3 regions of the Halomonas sp. NYA30 genome follow, and region 3 is predicted to be linked to each of the others. Evidence: predicted binding sites of a transcription regulator. Region 3 holds the regulator's gene; each other region holds the start of a gene.

Region 1 (8,236 bases), 230 kb from region 3:
ACCCGCGAGCAGATCAAGCTGTTCTCTGAAGCGGTGCGCAATGGCGAGTGGAAAGGCTACAGCGGCAAACGTATTAAAGATGTGGTCAATATCGGTATTGGCGGCTCGGATCTTGGCCCTAACATGGCGGTGCGCGCACTGCTCAAATACCGCCACCCGGAACTGCACTTCCACTTCGTTTCCAACGTAGACGGCACCCATATCCAGAAGGTGCTTTCGCGCCTCGACCCGGCGACTACGTTGTTTATCGTCTCTACCAAGACCTTTTCTACCCAGGAGACGCTGCTAAACGCCAAAACCGCGCGGCGCTGGTTTCTGGAAAACGCCGGCGAAGACGCCGATGTGGGCGCGCACTTCATTGCCGCCTCCACCAACCGCAAAGCGGCCATGGAGTTCGGCATTCGCGAAGAGAATGTGTTCGAATTCTGGGCCTGGGTGGGGGGTCGCTACTCCATGTGGTCGTCCATCGGGCTGCCGATTGCGCTTTCAATCGGTTTCGAAGGCTTTATCGAGCTGCTGGAAGGCGCGCACGAGATGGACAACCATTTCATCGACGCGCCCTTCTCTCAGAACATGCCGGTGCTGATGGCGCTAATTGGTATTTGGTACATCAACTTTATTGGTGCCGAAACCCAAGCCATCGTGCCCTACGATCAAGCGCTGAATCAGTTGCCCTCTTTCCTGCAGCAGCTTGATATGGAGTCTAACGGTAAGTCGGTGGATATTTTTGGCCACCCGGTGAACTACAAAACCGGCCCGATTGTGTGGGGCCAAACTGGCTCCAACGGCCAGCACGCTTTCTTCCAGCTACTGCACCAGGGCACCCGCTACGTGCCGATTGATTTTATTGCCTCACTCAAACCCGAACCCGGCGTAGAAGACCACCACTTCGCGCTACTGACCAATATGCTCGCCCAGGCCAACGCCTTTATGGAAGGCAGCCAGGGGGACAGCAAAGAGCTAAGCCAACATGACCCCTACAGCTGCCCCGGCAACCGCCCCTCCAGCACGCTATTGCTGGACGAGCTAACGCCAAAAAACCTGGGGGCACTCATCGCGCTTTATGAGCACAAGGTATTTGTCCAAGGCGTCATCTGGAACATCAACTCCTTTGACCAATGGGGCGTTCAGCTCGGCAAACGTATCGCCGGTGAAATCAGCGAACGTATCGACACTAACGCCGCTGACTTTGACGCCTCCACTCAAGGCCTGCTGGAGTTGGTGCGGGCGCACTTCCCAAATGGCGGCAGCGGCGAAAAGGAAAGCGCACTGGCCAGTGCCGAGAAGAAGCCAGCACGAAAGAAACGTTGAACGGATAGGTTGGTAAATCTTTATAAAACTGCGCCTTGGCTTGAGTACGTCAAGGCGTTTTCCGTTCTTGGTTCTTTCAGCTTTAATAATTGGCAGTACTGAATCTAGTAGGCTCTTATATGTGAACTTACTTCCTTACGTCTCATCCGGAATCAACGCCAGCAGATCAGTGACGCCAATATCTATACCGGCTTGCGAGAGCAAGGTAGATACCTGCCCGCGGTGGTGGGTTTGGTGATTAAAAAAGTGGTTAATAAGGCGCGAGTAACTTCTGGTTGAAGCCACGCCTTTGGTGTTGTGGTAACTCAGTAGCGTATCCAGGTCATCATCGGTCAGCGCGGCTACCCAGTTAATAATCACGCTATCCAGCCAATGGCGATGCGCGCTTAGGCCTTGCATATCATCAAACAGGCGTTGAGCGAGATGCGTTGGCGTGGGCAGCGGCTCCATTACTGCCAATGTGGCGGCTGAAGAAGGATGAGCCGCAAACCGCTTAAGCCAAATCGTGTCGGCGACAACGATATGGTTCAAGGTGCCAAAAATAGAGCTAAAGAAAGCGCCTCTATCCTCTATAAGCTCAGCCGCACTTAGCTTGCTAGCGGCGTCATATACCTTGGCATTCATCCACTGGTTGTAGGATGCCATTAATGCAAAATGTGGTTGCAGTTCCATAGGTCAAATCGCCTCTTTCCATGCTGGCAACAACGGGTTCTTTAAGCGTATGAAATAAAGACGCGTTTGTATCCCCGAATTTGCTATTTAAGCCGCTAAGCGTTTTCTTGCGCCTTTCCCCAAACGCCATATACTGTATAAATAGCCATATAATTAGTTATACAGGCCAGAGGTGGCAAATGACGATCCCCGATCAAACATCGAGTGTTTCAGCCGTGCGTAAAGGCCGCGGGGCAACGTACGACCCTCACAACCGTTTTGCACCTAGCCATAGCGTGGTGGAAGACGACGGTTGGTGGCGTGAGAAAGCCTCTACGACCATCGCCACCGAAGTGCGCGAGGAAGTGAGCAAGAGCGCACTGTCGTGGAATAAATCACCGGACTTGCCATTTGACCGCTCACTGAACCCTTATCGTGGTTGTGAACATGGCTGCGTTTACTGCTACGCACGCCCCTCCCACGCTTACTGGGATTTATCGCCAGGGCTGGATTTCGAAACCAAGTTGATTGCCCGCAGCGGGTTGGTGGAACGGTTAACAGAGGAGCTGTGCCACCCCAACTATGTGTGCCGCCCGATCAACCTTTCCGGCAACACTGATTGCTACCAGCCGTTAGAGGCTACTTATAAAACCACACGCCGCTTGCTGGAGTTGCTGTTGGAGTGCCGCCATCCGGTAACGCTGGTAACTAAAAGTACGCTGGTGCTACGCGATCTAGAACTATTGGCAGAAATGGCAGAGCATCGCCTGGTGCGTGTGTTTGTTAGCTTGACCAGCCTGGACGCCGATTTAAAGCGCACGCTAGAACCACGGGCGGCGTCGCCTCAGGCGCGCTTACGGGCTATTCGTGAACTTAATACCGCGGGAGTCCCAGTCGGCACATTGATTTCGCCGGTTATTCCAGGGCTGACTGATCATGAAATTGAAAAGCTTCTAGAAGCAGCCAGCCGTGCAGGGGCGAGAACGGCGGCCTGGATGCTACTGTGCTTACCTTACGAAGTGGCGCCGCTGTTTGAAGCGTGGTTGGAAGCTCATTACCCAGAACGCGCCGCCAAAGTGATGAGTCTTATGCGCCAGTGCCGGGGCGGCAAAGCCTATGATGCCCAATTTGGTAAGCGCTTTCGGGGTGAAGGGGTATTCGCGGATTTAATTGCCCAGCGCTTTGCCCGCGCCAGCCGCCAGTGGAACATGCAGGATCGCACCGAGCAGGGCTTGAACACGCGGGATTTCCACCCACCACGGGCGCAGGGCGACTTATTCCTTTAAGCTAAGCAGCGCGTTAATCAATTTGCTGTTAAGGAAGCCTAATGTCCGCGCTTAGCAAAACGAAATCGAGTTTTTACCGACGTTTATACGTGGCCCATCTGATCGAACATGGCGCTGCCAGCGTGCCTGCACTCATTGAAGCCACCGGCATGCCACGGCGTACCGCCCAGGATACGATAGCCTCCCTTGCCGAATTAGATATCGAGTGCGTATTTACGAAAGATGAAGGCGAGCGCCACAACATTGGCCGCTACCAGATACGTGACTGGGGGGCGATTGACCCACGTTGGGTGGCAACGAATGCCGAGAGGCTTAAACAGGCACTCGGCTATTCCGGAACCCTCTGATCGTTTGCCTCCGGCTCGGCCCAGGCTAACCGTGCGGCATTGAGCGTGACACTCAGCGAACTTGCCGCCATGGCGAGTACCGCGACCAGGGGCGGAATGGCCATCACAGCTACCAGCCCTAGTGCCAGCGTATTATAAAGTGCTGAGAAGAACAGATTCTGCACCATGATGCGCCGAGTGCGTTTAGCAATGCTAAGCAGTTGCACTACACCACCCATTCCCGGCGTCATGAGCTGTGCAGAAGCCCCTTCACGGGCGGCTTCGCTGGCACTTAGCGGGGCAATACCCACATCAGCCGCGGCCAAGCTCAACGTATCATTCAAGCCATCACCCACGTAGAGCGTTGGCGATGGTAGCGCCTGCAACAGCCTCGCTTTGGCTTCAGGCGAACGCTGGGCATAGCAAGCTTCTCGGGCAAGCCCTATCTGCTCACCCAGCCAGCTAACGGCCCCCTGCCGGTCGCCGCTAATCATCGCCACCACATAGCCTGATGCAAGCAAACGCTTCACGCTTGGAGCAACATCCTCCACCGGTTGATCAGCTAGATAGAACGTGGCCAGCCAGCCCGCTTCGTCAGCCAACATCACTTGAGAAGCAAACATCAGCGCGGGGTCTTCAGGTTGAAATGGCAACGCAATCTGCTGACGAGTTAGCCAATTAGCGCTGCCTAGCGTTAGCCACTCGCCGCTATTTAGCTGCACTCGGCGCCCTTCCCCAGGCGATTCATTTACTTCTATATTCTGATCCGGATTCTGCTCGGGGTGCTGATCACGCTGATCATCCGACCAGTGGGTTAACGCGTGCGCTAGCGGATGTTCGCTTCCCACGACGGCGGCGCTTAATTTGCGCTGCACAGTATGCTTATCAACGCCCTCCCGCGCCTGCCAATGCAGCACGGAATGATTGCCGGTCGTTAAGGTGCCGGTTTTATCCAGTGCTACCGAGCGAATGCGCGCCAAGGTTTCAAGCGCTGCCGGGTCGCGTAGCGCAATACCTTGCTGCATGGCCTGACCGCCACCGGCAAGGCTTGCCAATGGCACGGCAAGCCCCACAGCACAGGGGCACGCCACCACCAGTACGGAAAGCGCCCGCACAAAGGCCTCTTCCCAGCCCGTTCCAAATAACAGCGCAGCAGGCAGCGTCAGCAACGCCAGCACAAGCGCTAAGGGGCTTAGCCAAGCGGCAAAGCGGTCAGCTAGCTTCTGCAGCTCGCCTTTTTTGGCCTGATAGCGGCGCATTTCGTCGCATAGACGGTCTAACCGGCGCTTGCCTACCCCGGCGCTCACCTGTATTACCAGCGGCGCTGCCCCCAGGTAGCGGCAGCCTGCGTAGACCTTCTGACCTGTATGAAAGTGGCGCGGCAGGCTTTCACCGGTCAGGGAGGCGGTATCGATCCAACCAGGCGCCTCCAGGGTGCCATCAAGCGCTACCAGCTCACCTGGCGCTAACTCGACGCGCATTCCTGCGGCCACTTCATCGGCAGGAACCATTACCCAATGTTCATGTTGGTAAACGCTTATGTTCGCGTTCGGTAGTGTCAATACGTCCAGCGCTTTTAACCCACGGTGACGGCACAGCGTTTCCACTAACCGCCCGACCAGCAATAGCACAATCAGCATCACCGCCGTATCGAAATATACTTCCGATGAACCGCGCCATAAAAGCCCAATCGAGACGAGCACCGCGCCAAATACACCAAGGCTGACGAGCACATCCATTCCAGGGCGTTTGGCGAGCAATGTACGCCACCCCGCTCGGTAAAACGGCACGCCCGCAAACAGCACCACGGGAAGTGAAAAAGCACCCGACACCCATGCCACTACCTGCTCGACCTGTTCATTGGGCAAGGCGGATGCGTAGACCAGAACTGAGGCAAGCATGGTCCACATGCCAAATAGCGAACCCACCATCAGCCTAAGTGTGAGGTAGCGGCTCTCCTCTTCCAGTCGCGCATGGGCATCGCCCACCGGCTCAAGTTCCGTCAGCCGGTAGCCTAGTCGCTTAACCTTTGAGGCAAGCACTGAGAGCTGAGTCGCGGCTGGCGTGCCGCTTATACAGAGGGTGGCGCTGGGATAATGCACGCTAACGTCATACACGCCATCACTCCGTTTGAGGGAGCCTTCCACGGCCAACGCGCAACTGGTGCACCACATACCGTGAAGGGTATAGAGCTTGTCTGCGTTAGTGTCAGTCATACCACTCACAGGCAAGGCGGAATACCGATGATGGGCATCGCTGCAAACAATACGCCGAAGGTAGAAAAGAGATAGAGCCCGGCAGAAACCCGTGCATTAAAGCGCAGCCGCCCGGCATGACGTTTGCTAATGCGGTAACACCCCACCGTTAACGCGGCTAATAGCGCAACGGCAGCAAGACTGACCATAAGCAGCAACGCATTAACGAGGGTAAAAACACCTTGTTCTGGGTCAGGGGGCATGACTTCACAGGCCACAGCATGGCCACCGTAAACTGTTACAAACCAAGCACTCCAAAGCGTTAAGCCAATAACAAAGTGTAATGGGTGAGTGAGGTGTAAGCGCTGCATCACGATGGTCATCCGCCTAACTCCCTATGACACGGGGCAGCACGGCAAGCGCGCCCACGATGATCCAGAACGTCGCCACGTTATAACGCCACAATTGAGCAACGACAGCGGGCTCAAAAGGTGCATGGGCGCCCACATAGCCATAACCCACCCGTAGGCCCTGAAGCAGCGTTAGCACAGCACCCAAACCCCCATGAAACAGTGCATACGCTAGTCCCACCATAATGATTGCATCATGAGAATTCTCGGTAACCGCAAGGTCTGCGCTCAGCAGTACCCAAAGCGTGATGCCCACCTGCAAAAACCCAAGCGCACTAATACTGAACATGCCTAGTGACAGCCCAGCATCACGCTGCTGACGCAACCCACTTATCAGTTTTTCGAGGATGCCTGCACCTACCGTGAGTGCTCCACCAGCCAACAGCAGGCCCACCAGGGAGAGCGGTGAAACCTCAGGCATTCGCCATTCAGGCGAGACCGTCCAAAGGTAGAACCAGCCAAACAAATAGGAAAGGAAGAACGAGCCATTAGCGAGCATGGTTATCGACATTGCCCATAGCCCGGGGCCATCCATGGTGCGCGAGTGCAGCGGAGGATCGCCGGGTGCCACCCGTGCATCAGGCGCAGCTTTTGGATGTGCACCGTTTTCCCATGACCAGCGCAATAGAAACAATCCAGCGACCACCACGGCGATAACGGCCAACGGGTAAAGGCGAGTCAGCAGACTTAAACACACCACTGCCAACGCCATCGCAGCGAAAAGCGGCCACCAAGAGTTACCTGGCAGGTGAATAATTTCGCGCACTTTGCCGGTTAACGGGTCGGTTCCCCACATTTCACGTCGCCCATGAGTCGCTACCGCCAAACTATGCTGGCCTTCCGCTATAGTGCGCGGCAAATCAGGGTCATCCCAAAGCGGGTGGCGTGTCTCGATTTTTGGCAAACTGACAAAATTATAGGCGCTTGGCGGCATGCTATTGGCCCACTCAAGGCCATCAGCATTCCATGGATTAGGCTTAGCGGGCTTGCCAAAACGGAAGTGTAGAGCAAAATCCAGCAGCACCATGGCAATCCCCGCCGACATAATGAAGCCGCCTACTGAAGAAATTAGATTAAAAATATCCCAACCCATGCCCGCGTCATAAGAGTAAACACGGCGCGGCATACCCAGCAGCCCGGTCCAGTGCATAATCAGGAACGTGGTATTAAAACCGATGAATGTCAGCCAGAAGCCCCATTTACCCAGCGTTTCAGAAGGCATACGGCCTGAAAAGAGGGGCAGCCAGTAGTAAAGCCCGGCGATCAGCGGGAAGAACATTCCGCCGACTAAAACGTAGTGCATATGTGCCACCACGAAGTGGGTATCGTGCACTTGCCAGTTAAACGGCACCAGCGCCAGCATTACCCCCGTTAAGCCGCCGCACACAAAAATGATCAAGAAGCCTAATATCCATAGCATCGGCAGCTTCATCTTCGGCTTACCCAGCCATAACGTCGCCAGCCAAACAAATACCTGAATCGCCGTGGGCACCGCGACCAGCATACTGGCGGCTGAAAAGAAGGCTTGAGCCAGCTGGGGAATCCCCACGGTAAACATATGGTGGACCCATAATCCAAAGCTGATAAAGCCGGTGGTGACAATGGCAAAAACCACCCAGCCATAGCCCACAATCGGACGGCCAGCGAACACCGGTATCAGTGTAGACACTATCCCCGCCGCCGGTAAAAAGATGATGTAAACCTCAGGGTGACCGAACAGCCAGAAGAGATGCTGCCAAAGAATGGGGTCACCGCCCCCGGCCACGTCAAAAAAAGGCATCCCCGCGGCACGCTCGAGCTCAAGTAAAATACTGCCCAGAATCAGCGGCGGGAAACCGACCACAATCATTAAAGCCATCGCGAGAATGTACCAGGCAAACAGCGGCATTTTATGCAGCGCCATTCCTTGGGTACGCGTACGCAGTATTGAAACCACCAGTTCTACACCGGCAGAGAGCGCGGAGATTTCAACAAAGGTGATCCCCAGCAGCCAAAAATCCGAACCTAAACCCGGTGAGTACTCGCTACTACTAAGCGGGGTATACATGAACCAGCCG
Region 2 (8,236 bases), 2.3 Mb from region 3:
CTCTAAAATCATTATTCCTGGCACCATTATTCCCATTGGCATTATTACCTCGCTGGTGGGCATTCCCTTCTTCCTATTTCTGGTGCTTAGCCACAAGAAGGCCTCATGGTAACCCTACAACTGAACCGTGTATCCGCCCGCTACGGGCGTCGCCCTGTTCTGGAAGAGATCACCACACCCTGCTTTCAAGGCGGGCAAGTCGTCGCCCTGCTAGGACCCAATGCGGCGGGTAAATCAACGCTTTTTCGCCGCGTATTAGGGTTATTGAAAGGCGAAGGCAAAGTGATTATCAGCGGCACTAGCGCCGAGCACCCAGTGGGCTATATGCCCCAGGACACCGGCGCCAAGGCCGTGCTGACGGTCTATGAATCGGTGCTTTTGGCGCGTATGCAGGGGCGTGGATTAAAAGTGCAGCCTGAGGATTTAACGCAGGTTGATCGCGCGCTGGAGGAACTCAGCATTACGACCCTTGGCGAGCGTGATATTGGCGACCTTAGCGGCGGGCAGCGCCAGCTGGTCAGCGCCGCCCAGGCTCTGGTGCAAGAGCCCGAGATTTTGATGCTGGACGAGCCCACTTCGGCACTCGATTTGAACCGCCAGATTAGCCTTTTGACGGTACTGCGGCGGTTAGCCGATGAGCGTCAGATGCTTATTCTGGTGGCACTCCATGACCTGGGGCATGCGCTACGCTTCGCTGACGCGGCCATGATGCTCGAAAATGGCCGCTTGATTGCCTGCGGCCCCACCGCCGAAGTGATAACCCCTGCGCTGCTACGTCAGGTTTATCGGGTATCTGCGCGTATTGAGCCCTGCTCGAAAGGCCAACCACAGCTTATCGTCGAAGCAGCCATTTAAGCCGCCGCCCTTCCATTGCCGCTAGCGCCACCCCGGATAACATGAGCGGTAGCGCTAGCAGGAAGCCGCTGGAGACCGATATTCCAAACAGCACCCAATCGGCGAGCACGGGCCACACCAGGGCAATATATTCAAAAGGTGCCAAGCGCGACGCCTCGGCATAGCGCAGCGCTAACGTCATCGCAATGTGCGCTGCGCCGCCAAATAGGCCCGATAACACCAGCAGCGAAAACTCCAGCCGGTTAAGCGCCGCCCAGCCCAATGGCATCGTTGCCAGTCCGGCTAGCGCGGCCACTAAAATAAAGTAGAAGGCGATTGAAGCCGCTGTTTCGGTGCGCGAAATACGCCTGACGGTTAATAAAGCACCTGCCGTAAGCAGCGCACCCAATGCCCCTAGCGCGTACCCGGCCGCTTGGCCGTTACTGGAACTGGCATTGAGCCCAGGCAAAATCAGTACGGCCACCCCGGCAAGCGCCAGCACCACGCCACCCGCACGGTTAAGCGAGCAACGCTCCCCCAGCAGCAGCACACCACCAATCGCCATAAAGACTGGCGTTAGCTGTGCAAGCAGCGTCGCCTCGGCCACTGGCAACATCGCTACCGCCGCAAAAGAGGCAAACATGGCCGCCGCCCCCAACCCAGAACGCAGCGCATGCCCCAACGGGCGCCGCGTCGCCAGCCCGCGAGGAAACTCCCGACGCACCAGAAGAAACACGACGATAGGCAGCAGCGCAAACAGCGAACGGAAAAACACCGACTGCCCCACCGGCACTTCGTCACTGACTGCCTTAATACACACCAGCATGCCGGTAAAAAGCAGGCCAGACAGTACCCGCAGCAAAATGCCCATGGTGGGCTTTTCTTCAAGGTGATCCATTGTGCGCAGCATTTCCTAAACAGCAAAAACCCCCGGGCGAACCGAGGGTCTTTGAATCAAACATCTAACTTACTACCATCATCTCAGCTTTACGGCTTCATATCTTCAAAGAAGCTCTTCACACTGTCGAAGAAACCGGTCTTCTTCGGTGAGTGGCTATGGCTGTTGCTGCCGTCGAAGCTCTCTTGGAGCTTGCGCAGTAGGTCGCGCTGCTCGTCGTTGAGCTTGACGGGTGTCTCGACCACTACCTTGCATAGCAAGTCGCCGGGCATACCACCACGCACTGGCTTCACGCCTTTACCACGTAGGCGGAACAGCTTGCCGGTTTGCGTTTCCGGCGGAATCTTCAGCTTTACGCGGCCATCTAGCGTCGGCACTTCAAGCTCGCCACCTAGCGCTGCGTCGACGAAGTTGATGGGCACGTCACACTGCAGATGTTTACCGTCACGCTGGAAGATGTGGTGCGGCTTGATAGCCACCTGCACGTACAGATCCCCAGGCGGGCCACCGTTCACGCCGCTTTCGCCTTCGCCATTCAAACGAATACGATCACCAGTATCTACACCAGGCGGAATCTTAACGGACAGCGTGCGCGTCTCACGTACGCGCCCTTCGCCATTACACTTATGGCACGGCACTTTAATGTGCTGACCAGAGCCATGACAGGTGGGGCACGTTTGCTGCACGGCGAAGAAGCCCTGCTGCATACGCACTTGACCGTGACCGTGGCAGGTAGGGCAGGTCTCTTTAGATGAGCCCGGCTCCGCACCACCGCCATCGCAACGGTCACACTCGATATGCCGCGGTACGCGGATATCGACTGTGGTGCCTGAAACGGCGTTTTCCAGATCCAGCTCTAGGTTATAGCGCAGGTCGGAACCGCGCGCCGGGGCGTTGGGGCCACGACGGCGACCACCACCTCCGCCAAAAATATCGCCAAACACATCGCCGAAAATGTCGCTGAAATCACCAGCGCCTGCGCCGCCGAAACCACCGCCGCCGCCTTGGCCATCAACGCCCGCATGGCCGAACTGGTCATAAGCTGCGCGTTTCTCGCCATCGCTAAGCACTTCATACGCTTCGGACACTTCACGGAATTTTTCCGCTGAGGTGTTATCGTCCGGGTTTCGATCAGGGTGGAATTTTTGCGCCAGACGGCGATAGGCCTTCTTGATCTCTTTCTGATCGGCCCCTTTTTCGACACCCAGGACTTCGTAATAATCGCGTTTGGACATAGGGCCCTACGCCTCCTGGTTAGCTACGCACTTAACAGAAACTTATCTCGTGCGCTTTGGCTGCGGAAACAGCAACGCGGGAGTAAGCTCCCGCGTCACCGCTTTCCTTGGCAGAAAGAGGTTATTACTGCTTTTTCTGATCGTCGTTGACTTCTTCGTACTCGGCGTCAACCACGTCATCTTCCGGCTTGGAACCTGTGCTTTCGGTACCTTCACCGCCCTCTTGCTGAGCCGCTTCTGCCTGCTCGGCGTACATCTTCTGGGCTAGCTGGCCAGAGGCTTCGGTCAATGCATCCAGTTTCTTCTGAATGTTATCGACGTCGTCACCTTTAACCGCCTCTTCCAACTCGCTGATGGCCGTTTCAATCGCCTGCTTCTCGTCGTCAGTCGCTTTGTCGCCAGCTTCTTCCACCGTTTTGCGCGTGGCGTGAATCATGCCGTCAGCTTGGTTACGCAGCTGAACCAGCTCTTCGAACTTTTTATCTTCTTCGGCGTGAGCTTCGGCATCGCGCACCATTTGCTCGACTTCTTCCTCGGAAAGACCGCTAGAGGCCTTGATGACGATGGACTGCTCTTTACCGGTGGCCTTGTCTTTCGCCGACACGTTCAGAATACCGTTGGCATCCAAGTCAAAAGCGACTTCGATCTGCGGCACGCCGCGCGGTGCGGGCGGAATGTCAGCAAGATCAAAACGACCCAGCGACTTATTCTGCGACACTTGCTTGCGCTCACCCTGCACGGCGTGAATGGTCACTGCCGTTTGGTTGTCATCCGCCGTTGAGAAGGTTTGTGTCTTCTTCGTCGGAATGGTGGTGTTCTTTTCAATCAGCGGCGTCATCACGCCACCCAGGGTTTCGATACCCAAGGTAAGCGGGGTAACGTCGAGAAGCAGAACGTCTTTAACGTCGCCACCCAGTACGCCGCCCTGAATCGCGGCACCCACGGCAACCGCTTCATCCGGGTTAACGTCTTTACGTGCTTCTTTACCGAAGAAGTCAGCGGCTTTCTTCTGCACCATCGGCATACGTGTCTGGCCACCGACCAGGATCACTTCGTCGATTTCAGACGCGGACAAGCCAGCATCTTTCAGTGCCATTTTGCACGGATCGAGCGAGCGCTGTACCAGGTCTTCTACCAGCGACTCCAGCTTGGCGCGTGTCACCTTAACGTTAAGGTGTTTCGGGCCAGTGTTGTCGGCGGTGATGTAAGGCAGGTTCACGTCGGTCTGCTGGGCGCTTGAAAGTTCAATTTTGGCTTTCTCAGCGGCTTCTTTCAGACGCTGCATGGCCAGATTGTCGCCAGACAGGTCAATACCGCTGTCAGACTTGAACTGGTCTACCAGGTAGTTGATCAGCGCCAAGTCAAAGTCTTCGCCGCCCAAGAAGGTGTCGCCGTTAGTGGCCAACACTTCAAACTGGGTTTCGCCGTCAACGTCAGCAATTTCGATGATAGAGATATCGAAGGTACCGCCACCCAGGTCGTAGACCGCGATGGTTTTGTCGCCGCGCGATTTGTCCATACCGTAGGCCAGTGCGGCAGCGGTCGGCTCATTGATGATGCGCTTAACGTCTAGACCCGCGATGCGGCCGGCATCTTTCGTCGCCTGACGCTGGCTGTCGTTGAAGTAGGCCGGTACGGTAATAACGGCTTCGGTGACCGTTTCGCCCAGGTAGTCTTCGGCGGTCTTCTTCATTTTCTTCAGCACTTCCGCGCTTACCTGCGGCGGTGCCATCTTTTTGCCTTTCACTTCAACCCAAGCATCACCGTTGTCCGCTTCGGTGATTTTGTACGGCACCATTTTGATGTCTTTCTGGACAACGTCGTCTTTAAAGCGACGGCCAATAAGGCGCTTAATGGCGTACAGAGTGTTTTCTGGGTTAGTCACCGCTTGGCGTTTTGCCGCCTGACCGACCAGCGTTTCACCATCATCGGTATAAGCGATGATTGAAGGCGTCGTACGACCACCCTCGGCATTTTCAATTACTTTAGCGCTGTCACCATCAAGCACGGCCACACAAGAGTTAGTGGTGCCCAGGTCGATACCAATTATACGTCCCATAGCAATACCTCGAATTCGGTTGTTACAAAACTGAAAATTTAGCTTTTAAAGCTTGTCTGCGGGTTTCCCCGCGGGGTTGCCCTTTATTTGGGGGCCGCCGCTGACATTTCAAGGGCTTTTTTATCACACACTTTTTTCACTTCTGTGCCGCCAGTGGCTTAATCGACTTTTTTACTGACAACCACCATGGCCGGGCGCACTAAGCGTCCATTAAGCAAATAGCCTTTCTGCATAACGTCCATCACGGTGTTGGGATCGAGATCCGGGTTAGGCACCATGGTCATGGCTTCGTGCACCTGCGGGTCGAAGGGCTCACCGTGGGGCTCAATGCTTTCCACACCGAACTTGTTGAGTACATCCACCTGCATTTTCAAGGTCATGGAAACGCCTTCACGATGCACTTCCGATGCACCCTCTTCCATGGTCTCAAGCGCTTTTTCCAAGCTATCAACGACCGGCAGCAGCTCTTTAACGAACTTCTCCAGGGCAAACTTGCGGGCTTTTTCGGCTTCTTGCTCGGCGCGGCGACGCACGTTTTGCGCTTCCGCAGCGGCGCGCAGGGCTTGATCCTTGGCTTCGGCTAAGCTCTGCTCTAATTCACCTACCTGAGCGGCCAGCATTTCTGCTTCAGGATTATCGACACTGCCTTCTAACGACTCTTCGTCATTGATCAATCCTTCCAGCTCGCCTTCCATCAAGCGCTCTTCGGCGGCCTGCTCTTCCGCTTGCTCGGCGCCATCTGCTTCTTGCTCGTGGCGGGCTAGCTCGTCATCCATCGGTGTTTGCGGTTCTTTCGCCATGTTGTGCTCCTATTAAGTAGGGCGCTGCCACGCGGGCGGCGCGCAAAGAAGTAAGCTGTTAGTTACTAGCCTTAACTGATCATGCACGCTATATGGGGGCCATAAATTCCATCTCAAGAGGTGCATTGAAGTGAGTTATTAACTACTGTATAAATCAACAACTATTGGATAAGTATCCAGCTTCTGTGCTGTACCGCCTCAGGAGGCGCCATGCTTACTCAGCTAGCCATTCAAGATTTCGCTATTGTTGACCATCTAGAGCTCGACCTAACCGGCGGCATGACCGCGATTACCGGGGAAACTGGCGCGGGCAAATCGATCCTGTTAGGTGCCCTTGGGCTCTGCCTGGGCGAGCGCGCCGACGCCGGAAGCGTGCGACATGGCCGCGAGCGTACGGATCTCTCCGCGCGTTTCGACATTCAGCACCTGCCCGCCGCCGTCGAGTGGCTAACGGCGCGGGAACTCCCTGCTGAGGAGTGCTTGCTGCGCCGCGTGGTGACCGCCAACGGCCGCTCCAAAGCGTGGATTAACGGCCACCCCGCAACTATTTCAGACCTGAAATCACTGGGCGAGCAGTTAATCCAGATTCATGGTCAGCACGCCCACCACGCCCTGATGCGCGAGGAGACCCACCTTTCTCTGCTGGACGATTACGCGGGCCTAAACGATGGCACCACTCAATTAGCCGAAACGTTTCGCGAGTGGCGCAATGCGCGCCGTCAGCTGAAAAAGCTAAGCGAAGAAGGCAGTGAGGTAGAAGCCAAACGGCAGTTGCTGCGTTATCAGGTAGAAGAGCTGGATCAGCTCGGCCTGGCGGAGGGCGAGCTGGCGACGCTGGAGGAAGAGCAACATACGCTCGCCCACGCAGAAGAAACTCTGCGCGAGACCCAGTTTGCTGCCGACTGCTGTGCCAGTGATGAAGGCGGTGCACTCTCTTTACTCAACCAAGCCTTCGCTCACTTAAGCGCGCTGCCAGGTAGTGACAAAGGCACCCTGGCGAACACGCTTGCCATGCTGAGTGATGCGCGAATTCAGGTTGAAGAGGCCTCTAGCGAACTCAACCGACTCGCTAGCATCACTGAATTAGACCCCGAGCGGCTCGCCTGGGTTGAAGAGCGCATGACCGATGTCCACCGGATTGCCCGTAAGCATCACGTTGCCCCAGAAGAACTATGCGCCCTGCATACTGATCTACAGCGAGAAGTCGCGCAGTTAGAAGAGGGTGGCAATGACCTGGAGGCACTGAGTGCGCGAGTCGTTGAGCTACGCGAAAGTTACCGCCAGGAAGCGAAAAAAATCAGCGAGAGCCGCCAAAAAGCCGCGCTTCGTTTAGGCAAGGAAGTGCAGCAACAGCTGGGCTTTTTGGCCATGGGCAAAGCCCGCTTTGAAGTAGAGGTCACCGCGAAAGAGGCGCCATCCCCTGAAGGCCTTGATCGTGTGCAATTTTTGATCAGTGCCAACCCCGGCCAGCCTGCGCGGCCATTGACCAAAGTCGCCTCCGGCGGCGAACTGTCGCGTATTAGCCTGGCCATTCAAGTGGTCGCGGCGACACACTCAACGGTGCCAAGCCTAGTGTTTGACGAAGTAGATGTGGGCATTTCGGGCGCGACCGCAGAAATCGTTGGTCAATTACTCCGCAAGCTAGGTGAAAATGGTCAGGTAATGACGGTAACTCACCTACCGCAAGTGGCGGCCCAGGCGCATCAGCACCTGCATATCGAGAAACAGGCGAAACGCGACACCACGCTGACCCAGATGGCACTACTTGATGAACAGGGGCGCATCAGCGAACTGGCGCGGATGCTGGGCGGCGTGACGCTCTCTGACCAAACTCTCGCTCATGCCCGTGAAATGCTGCACGCAAGTCAGCGCCCACCGCACTGATTAGAAAAGCATCGAACGGGACGTTATACGCGGCAAAATAAAACGCCCCTCATTACCTGACAAATTCCATTGATGGCGAATTTAAACAGGTAATGCAGGGGCGCTCATATTTTCGAGCCGCGAGCAGTGTCTATCCACGAACATTATTTCTTGTTCGTTGGCCCGCTGTCTTGGCGGGTCACATCGGAGCCACGCGGACGAACATAAAGCACTAGCGCATGATCCACTAACTCGTAGCCATGCTCTTCAGCGATTTCCTGCTGACGACGCTCAATGATTTCATCAACAAACTCAATGATCTCACCGCTTTCAAGGCACACCATGTGGTCATGGTGATCCTCTTGGGTCATCTCAAAAACTGCATGGCCGCCGTCAAAATTATGACGAATAACCAAACCCGCTGACTCAAACTGAGTCAATACACGGTATACAGTCGCCAGGCCAACATCTTCGCCCGCATCAATCAGTGTTTTATACACTTCTTCCGCGCTAAGGTGGTGCTGACCCGAAACATTTTCGAGAATCT
Region 3 (8,236 bases):
GGTGCTTGTAGCTAGTGCTCACCGCCGAGAGGCATTTGAAGCCTGCGATTTTATTATGGATTTTTTAAAAACCCAGGCGCCTTTTTGGAAGAAAGAGCACTCCACTCGGGGAGAATATTGGGTCAAAGAACGCCACTCTGACCAACAAGACGCGGCACGCTGGGAGTGAGTTTGCCACGTCTTGCTACTCCGCAATGATGCACCACTAACGATTGGCAGCATTTTCCAGGGTAAGGGCTTCTGGCATTTCGGCGGCCATAATTTGAAGATGCACATCGGGCAGGTGCTGCATATGCTCCGCCAGCCAGTGTACCAAGCGAGGCTGCAATGCTTGGCGAAGGTCGGCCAGTGTGTCGGCGGCAATCTCATCAAGCTGATCATCCAGCCAATCACTAAAGCTATCTTCATCCAGCGGGCTGGCACCCGTCGCATCCAGCATCAAACGTCCAATGCGCGCCCAGCCCGTATCAGTCGCGGTCACCGGCAGTGCTAGGTACAAACTGCCACGACGTGCCGTACTGGCGTCTTTTACTTCCAACCCTGGGTGAGGAACCACGCTGTTTTGGCTGACGATGCAGGGCGGCTGGGGATAGCGTGCCTCGCAGCGCAGCCCTTGGTTATCAAAGCTGATTAAATCGCCATTAACTGGCGACAACGGCGCACTGATCTCTAATTGACGGGCAATTGCCTGATGCGCCTGCTGATGCCTTGCTTCGCCGTGGACAGGCATCAGGTGCTTCGGCTTAATCCATTGATAGAGTTTGATTAACTCATCATGAGCGGGGTGCCCAGTAGCATGTAACTCGGGATGGTTGATTTCGTCGTAAATACGAACACCTAACTGCGCTAAACGTTTTTTTAGCTGTTCAATAGGGCGTTCGTTGCCTGGAATGGCTTTAGCCGAGAAGATGACATTATCGCCGGGCTGAAGATCCACAAAGGGGTGGCGGCCCTGAGCAAGACGCTGAAGCGCGGCACGGGCCTCACCCTGGCTGCCGGTGGCGATAATGACCACTTCATCCGGGGGGAGGTACCCCAGGTCGTGATTGGGTACCAGCGGCGGTAAGTCATCCATATAGCCAAGCCCACGCGCAACGCTAACCATTCGCTCCATTGAGCGCCCCATTAAGCTGATGCGACGGCCACACTGATGCGCTGCGCGCCCGATAGCTAATACCCGCGCAAGGTTACTGGCAAAGCAAGAGACCACCACACGGCCCTGACAGTTGGCGAGGGTTTTTACCAATGCTCTCGCCACATCACCCTCGCTGCCGGAGTGGCCTGGCATGGGGGCGTTGGTGGAATCGCCGACCACTAAATCGACCGGGGCCAGCGCTCTAAACTGCGCCGCGCTTACCGGTAAACCGATAAGCGGCTCAGGATCAAGTTTCCAGTCACCAGTATGTAAAACGCGATAACCACCAGCCATCATCATAATGGCACAGCTTTCGGGTATTGAATGCGTCAACGACAAGTAGCGCAGCGTAAACGGCCCGCTTTCAAGTGCCTCACCTGGTTCGATGACATGAATCGCAGCGCTGCTAAGTTGATGTTCAGAAAATTTAAGGCGTAACAGCCCTGCGGCTAATGGCGTGGCATAAATAGGACAATTCCACATCGGCCAGAGCCAAGCGACGGCGCCAATGTGGTCTTCATGGCCGTGGGTAACAAATAGTGCTTTCGGGACTATCCCTAATGCTTTTGGTGTATCAAGATTAGGCACTTGTAGCGGTGAGTTGGGGAGATCCTGGCGAATCATCATGCCGCAGTCGACGACAATCCAGTGATCATCGTAGCCGTAGAGCGTTAGATTCATACCAATCTCACCGCATCCCCCCAGCGGCAACATGCGCAGCGGAGGACGACGACGGGGACGAATTTGAACGCGTGGAGAGTGCATCAGTTATGAAAAGCCTAAAAAGTAGTGACTCAACTATACGGGAAGGCAGGGGCGGCTAACAATCATCCTTGGCCTTCCGATACACTATGCAACCTAAGCCGTTGGTTTGTCATAATTACCTTAGAAATAGGTCAAGAGTCGCTCACATGTCCCATTATTATCGTTTAGTTGTGTCCTGCCCTGATCGGGTAGGTATTGTGGCCCGAGTATCGAGCTTTATTGCTAAGCAAGGGGGGTCTATCACTGAAGCCAGCCAGCACTCTGATTTAGAAACGGGCTGTTTTTTTATGCGTTACGAAATCTTGGCGGATTCAGTGGGGATGTCGGTAGAAGCGCTACGTGCAGCGTTCGAGCCGGTGGCAATCGAATTCGATATGCAGTGGTCATTGGTGGATACACAGCAGCGCCGCCGGGTGGTATTGATGGTCTCTAGAGAGTCACACTGCTTGGTAGATTTGCTTTATCGCTGGCAGGCGGGTGAGTTGGATTGCGATATTGTTGGCGTCATTTCCAACCATGACGATATGCGTTCATTGACCGAATGGTACGGCATTCCTTATCACTATGTGCCAGTCGACCCCGATAACAAGCAAGTGTCATTTGCCAAGGTGCAAGCAGAAATCGATAGTGCACGTGCTGATTGCGTCGTGCTGGCGCGTTATATGCAAATTCTGCCGCCTGACCTGTGCGCACGCTATGCAGGGCGGGTGATTAATATTCATCACAGTTTTTTACCCTCTTTCGCTGGGGCTAAGCCCTACCACCAGGCATATCAGCGCGGAGTGAAGCTGATTGGCGCCACCTGCCACTATGTTACCGAGGAACTCGACGCGGGCCCGATTATCGAACAGGATATTCATCGCGTTAGCCACTGCCATACCCCAACCGATCTAGTCCGCTTTGGGCGTGATGTTGAAAAAGCCGTTCTCGCACGCGGTTTACGCTGGCATCTTGAGGATCGGGTTTTAGTGCATGGCAACAAGACCGTGGTGTTTAGCTAACGCTCGATAATGTGAGAAGCCGCTATGTCGTTCGCACAAAGTGTACTGGCGCCCTGGGCGCTGATATTCACCTCGCTACTCTCGTTAGGCGTAGTGGTGTGGGCTCTTTGGCGGCGGCCCTGGCAAGTGCTACTGGAAGACACTGCTCTTCAGCACCGTTGGTTAGGCGCAACGCTGGCAGTGGCGCTGATGTGGCAGCTACGCGCTCAGGCGGTCGACTGGCTAACGCTGCATCTCGTCTTTACGGTATTGATGACACTCGTGTTTAAAGCGCCATTAGCGCTGATCAGCAATATACTCATTAATGTGGCAATGGTAATTATCGGCCGCAATGAGTGGACGCTACTGGGGGCGAATGTACTGGTAACGGGCATTGTTCCGGCTGCCATTATTGGCACAGTGTGGCGGCTGGTAGATCGCCGCCTGCCGGATAACCTGATGGTGTTTCTATTTGCCTGCGGATTTTTTGGGGCGGCGTTGGCAACATTAGGGGCAGGGCTGGCTGCCGTGCTGCTGATCATCGTGGCAGGTACAGACCCTAACGCTATCTATCTTGCCCAGGAGTATGCTCGCTTCTTACCTCTACTAATGCCTTCAGAGGCGTTTATTACCGGGATGCTGCTGAGTATTCTGCTGGTCTATCATCCTAATTGGGTGGCCACCTTTAATGACCACCGCTATATCGACATGCAGTAGCGACGGTGGTTAGCCCAGTGCCTGGCCATTACCGCCACGAATAACGCCAACGCCGACACCTTCGATATCGAGTGACTGTGAACGCAGGTCGATTTCAATGGGCGCAAAGTCTGCATTTTCCGCAAATAGCGTTACTTGGTGGCCCTGGCGTTTGAAGCGCTTAACGGTTACTTCATCATCCAGGCGCGCAACGACAATCTGGCCATCGCGCACCCGCTCGGTACGGTGAACTGCCAATAAATCACCTTCTAAAATACCAATATCCTTCATCGAAAGGCCCCGCACACGCAGCAGATAATCGGCTTTAGGAGTGAAGTACTCGGCTGGCAGAGGGCAGTAACGGTCAATATGCTCAGCCGCTAGGATAGGGCTCCCGGCGGCTACTTCGCCAATCACAGGCAGCCCAGCAGGCGAGGCTTCAATATTGGCAGCTGGCAACGCACTTGCGGTGCTGTCTACTAACTCCTGGGGCTCTTGATTGGGTAGGCGAATACCGCGTGAAGTATTGCGAATAATGCGAATAGCGCCTTTACGCTCGAGCGCGCGCAGGTGCTCTTCCGCGGCGTTAGGTGAGCGGAACCCCAGTGCTTTCGCAATTTCAGCACGGGTCGGAGGGTAGCCAAATTCGCCCATGGTCTTAACAATAAAATCAAATACGTGCTGTTGGCGAGCGGTTAGCGGACGCGACATACCAGACTCCAAAAATAGTGAATAGACAGTAACAAATTAAAAGTCGACTTAATCGATAAGTGGTTAAGTATACAGTATGTTCCTCTGTCCAGTACATGTCTTGTCAACCCCCTCTCTAGAAAGGCCCCCGAATTTTTCCTAATCGTTTTAAACTAAGCTTCTACTCATATAGACAGCCATATTTCATCAGAAAATCAAGCGTTGAGCCCACCAGCGATATGGCATAGTATTTTGCTATGTTTTAAACACTCGTTTCCCCGGAGAGCGGCATGGCTCAATCTGATACGGTAACTCGAATACTCGACACCGCTGAAGTGCTGTTTGCTGAGCGAGGTTTTGCTGAAACATCGCTGCGCAACATCACTAGCAAAGCGCGCGTCAATTTAGCGGCGGTGAATTACCATTTTGGTTCCAAAAAAGCCTTAATTCAGGCCGTGTTTTCACGCTATCTGGACCCGTTCACCCAGCGTTTTCATACTGCGCTTGATGAACTTGAAGCCCAGCATGCAGGGCGCGTTATTCCGTTGGAAACGCTACTCGAAACCATGGCGACCACCGTGCTGGCAGTGCCTGCTGAGCGCAACAGTTTAAAGGTGTTTATGCGCTTGCTGGGCCTTGCCTATAGCCAAGCGCAGGGGCATCTTAGGCGTCATATTCAGCAAGAGTATGGTGATGTGTTTACCCGTTTCACCGAGTTAGTGCGTCAAGCCACGCCCGACTTGCCTGACGCGGAACGCTTTTGGCGGCTACACTTTATGCTTGGTACGGTGATTTTTACGCTTTCAGGCCTTGATGCACTGCGCGATATCGCTGAAAAGGATTATCAAGAGCAGGTCACCGTGCGGGATTTGGTTAGGCGGTTGCGCCCAGTAGTGGTGGCTGCCATGAATGCACCGTTGCCCCCAGCACTTGAAGAAGGAAAATATGCGAACGCCCAAGCTCGCTGAGCTTCCCCCTGTAGAGGACATCTGGTTGGAAATCGATACCACACAGCAGCAGCTACGCTGTTGGCGAGGGCCGAAGGTGCTGCATGAGTGTGAGATATCGTCTGGCCTCGCGGGCGTTGGTGAGCACAACGGCAGTGGCAAAACACCCCATGGTTGGCACTATATAAGAGCCGCGATCGGCAACGGGATGCCTGATAATGCGGTATTTCGGGGTCGTCGCTGGACGGGGGAGGCATTTTCTCCTGCGCTAGCTGAAGCATATCCGAAGCGGGATTGGATTTTGACCCGCATCCTGTGGCTATGCGGACTAGAAAAAGGCGTGAACCGTGGTGGTCAGGTCGATTCACAGCGTCGCTATATTTATCTTCATGGTACGCCCCCTGATCAGCCCATGGGCGTTGCTGCATCCCACGGCTGTATTCGTTTACGCAATAGTGATTTGCTCTATATCTTTTCGTTAGCGTTACCAGGTACCCCCGTTTGGTTGCACGGCGGTCGTCAGTCGTTTGACTAATCTGTTTTGACACCGCTAGACGATCGTCTAGAATCACCGCCTCTTTTTTAATGGACCTATCACGATGACTCAACCGTTAGGCCCGGTCATGCTCGACCTTGAAGGCCCGAAATTAACGGCCGCAGAAAAGCGCTTGCTGCTAGAACCGGTGGTAGGGGGCGTTATTCTGTTTGCCCGCAATGTCCAGAACGGCTACCAAGTACGCCAGCTCTGCAGCGATATTCGACGTGTGCGTGCGGACTTATTGCTTGCCGTTGATCAAGAGGGTGGCCGCGTTCAGCGTATTAAAGAAGGGATGACGCGTCTTCCTGCCATGGCTCGCATTGGTGAGTGTTATAGCGCCAACCCCGATGATGGTCTTGCGCTCGCAAAAGATGCTGGCTGGCTATTGGGCATGGAAATGGCCGCCTGCGGTTTGGATCTTAGCTTTGCTCCGGTACTGGATGTCGAAAGCGGCATCTCAAGTGTTATTGGAGACCGAAGTTTTAGCCGCGATCCCCAGCATGTGGCGCAGCTCGGCAGCGCCTTTATTCAAGGGCTCCATGAGGCTGGTATGGCCGCTGTCGGGAAGCACTTCCCCGGTCACGGCGGAGTTGCGGCAGACTCTCACGTTGCGCTGCCGGTGGATGACCGCCCGCTAGAAGTGATTAAACAACGTGACCTGGTGCCCTTTGCCCATTTGGCCGCGCCGTTAGACGGTGTAATGCCTGCGCATGTGATTTACAGTGCTTTCGATACGCGTCCTGCCGGGTTTTCCCCTCATTGGTTGGGTATGCTGCGTGAATCGTTGGGCTTCAAAGGCTGCATCTTTTCTGATGATTTAAGTATGGCGGGCGCCCACGAGGCGGGTGGGCCCAAACAGCGAGCCCAGGCAGCACTAGCGGCTGGTTGCGATATGTTGCTGGTATGCAATGATCGCGCCGCTGCACTTGAGGTGATTGAAGCCTGCCGGGGTATTGAAACCAAACGTCCCGCCAAACTGCGCTACAGCCGTGCACGGCCTGATATCGATGCCCTAAGTGCGTTGGGCAGATGGCGTCGTACCCACGCTAAGTTGGAAGCATTGGCTGATAAACCGAAACCCAATGCTGTGTAAATTCACACGACTGATGTAATTGAAGCTTTTAACCCGCCTGGAGTTTAGATGTCAAAGTTGGATAAAAAAGCCTTAGAGTCATTGGACTCAATGCGTGAATTGATGGATAACGCCGACTGCCTTATTTCTCAGCAAGAGGTAGAGCGGGCACTTGATCGTATGGCGGAAGCGATCACGCGAGATTTAGGCGACAAGCTGCCGGTCTTTTACTGCGTTATGAATGGCGGCTTAATCACCACAGGGCATTTGCTAACCCGGCTGGGCTTTCCGCTTGAAGTGGATTACTTGCATGCCACTCGATACCGCAATGAGCTGCGCGGCGGTGAGCTGTTTTGGCGTGTCTCTCCTGAGGTGCCGATGGCGGGGCGCCATGTGGTGATCGTTGACGACATCTTGGACGAAGGCGCCACGCTAGCCGCCATTTTGGCTTACTGCGAAGAAGCCCAGGCAGCCAGTGTCACGACAGCAGTACTGGTGGATAAACAGCATAACCGCAAAGCGGTGCCCGGTTTAAAGGCCGACTACTGCAGCTTGGAAGTCGCCGACCGTTATGTGTTTGGTTTTGGGATGGATTACAAAGGCTACTGGCGAAACGCGCCGGGAATTTTTGCCCCTAAAGGAATGTAAGTTAGCAGCAGAATGGATCGTTAGCGGGGCGAAAAGCGCCTCGCTAAGCCCGTTTCTGCAATCATCCGCGTTGAGATCTCTTCTACCGAGAAGCGCGTCGCATCAATAAAGGGAATGTGCATGGTGCGATAAAGCGACTCCGCTTGCCCAACTTCTTGAAGACACTGATCAATGGAGCTGTAACGGCTATTCGGCCGCCGCTCATTGCGTATCGCTGATAAACGCCGCGCATCAATGGTAAGCCCAAACAGCTTTTGACGGTGGGGCGCGAGCGCCTTAGGCAGTTTTAACATGCCATCTTCGTCTAAATCATCCTCCGTCAGCGGATAGTTGGCCGCTCGAATACCAAACTGGAGTGCTAGATAGAGAGAGGTAGGGGTCTTGCCGCAGCGTGAGACGCCGACCAGGATAATATCGGCTTTATCGTATTGATGAGTGCGTGCTCCGTCATCATTATCCAGCGCAAAGTGCACCGAGTGAATCCGGTCCATATAGACGTCATCGCTACCAATTGAGTGCGTGCGCCCAACGCTATAGGAAGAGTGAGTATTAAGTTCCTGTTCCAATGGCTCTAGGAAGGTTGAAAAAATATCGACCTTGAAGCCGGATGCTTGCCGAATGACGTTGCGAATTTGTTGGTCAACGATGGTATCAATGATGATCGGACGATGACCGTCGCGGCTGGCTGTCGCTTCGATAATGGCTGCTAGTGCCTGAGCTTTTTCCAGCGTATCGATATAAGGCTTGGTTTGCATATCGATCTCA

Evidence for each region. Region 3 encodes LexA, which represses DNA repair genes until DNA is damaged. Its sites were predicted from a motif close to TACTGTNTANNTANACAGTA; they were not measured.
Region 1: ACWI0H_RS13270 (PA0069 family radical SAM protein) is a predicted target of LexA. The motif match lies at 2,115-2,134, and genes of this name have one in related genera.
Region 2: recN (DNA repair protein RecN) is a predicted target of LexA. The motif match lies at 5,970-5,989, and genes of this name have one in related genera.

The regions. Positions count from the first base shown of each region.
Region 1 is NZ_OZ334477.1:2,850,084-2,858,319, forward strand. Features, by position in the region: gene pgi (glucose-6-phosphate isomerase) at 1-1,311, shown strand, start outside; gene ACWI0H_RS13265 (DinB family protein) at 1,447-1,983, opposite strand; gene ACWI0H_RS13270 (PA0069 family radical SAM protein) at 2,163-3,248, shown strand; gene ACWI0H_RS13275 (winged helix-turn-helix domain-containing protein) at 3,290-3,595, shown strand; gene ACWI0H_RS13280 (heavy metal translocating P-type ATPase) at 3,577-5,790, opposite strand; gene ACWI0H_RS13285 (hypothetical protein) at 5,796-6,152, opposite strand; gene ctaD (cytochrome c oxidase subunit I) at 6,157-8,236, opposite strand, start outside.
Region 2 is NZ_OZ334477.1:339,976-348,211, reverse strand. Features, by position in the region: partial or broken gene ACWI0H_RS01720 (FecCD family ABC transporter permease) at 1-112, shown strand, start outside; gene ACWI0H_RS01715 (ABC transporter ATP-binding protein) at 106-855, shown strand; gene ACWI0H_RS01710 (DMT family transporter) at 833-1,732, opposite strand; gene dnaJ (molecular chaperone DnaJ) at 1,822-2,967, opposite strand; gene dnaK (molecular chaperone DnaK) at 3,092-5,026, opposite strand; gene grpE (nucleotide exchange factor GrpE) at 5,185-5,826, opposite strand; gene recN (DNA repair protein RecN) at 6,037-7,710, shown strand; gene fur (ferric iron uptake transcriptional regulator) at 7,854-8,236, opposite strand, start outside.
Region 3 is NZ_OZ334477.1:2,619,833-2,628,068, reverse strand. Features, by position in the region: gene moaE (molybdopterin synthase catalytic subunit MoaE) at 1-169, shown strand, start outside; gene ACWI0H_RS12160 (ribonuclease J) at 206-1,816, opposite strand; gene purU (formyltetrahydrofolate deformylase) at 2,047-2,901, shown strand; gene ACWI0H_RS12150 (energy-coupling factor ABC transporter permease) at 2,926-3,597, shown strand; gene lexA (transcriptional repressor LexA) at 3,607-4,287, opposite strand; gene ACWI0H_RS12140 (TetR/AcrR family transcriptional regulator) at 4,557-5,234, shown strand; gene ACWI0H_RS12135 (L,D-transpeptidase) at 5,212-5,748, shown strand; gene nagZ (beta-N-acetylhexosaminidase) at 5,813-6,844, shown strand; gene ACWI0H_RS12125 (hypoxanthine-guanine phosphoribosyltransferase) at 6,893-7,471, shown strand; gene ppsR (posphoenolpyruvate synthetase regulatory kinase/phosphorylase PpsR) at 7,492-8,236, opposite strand, start outside.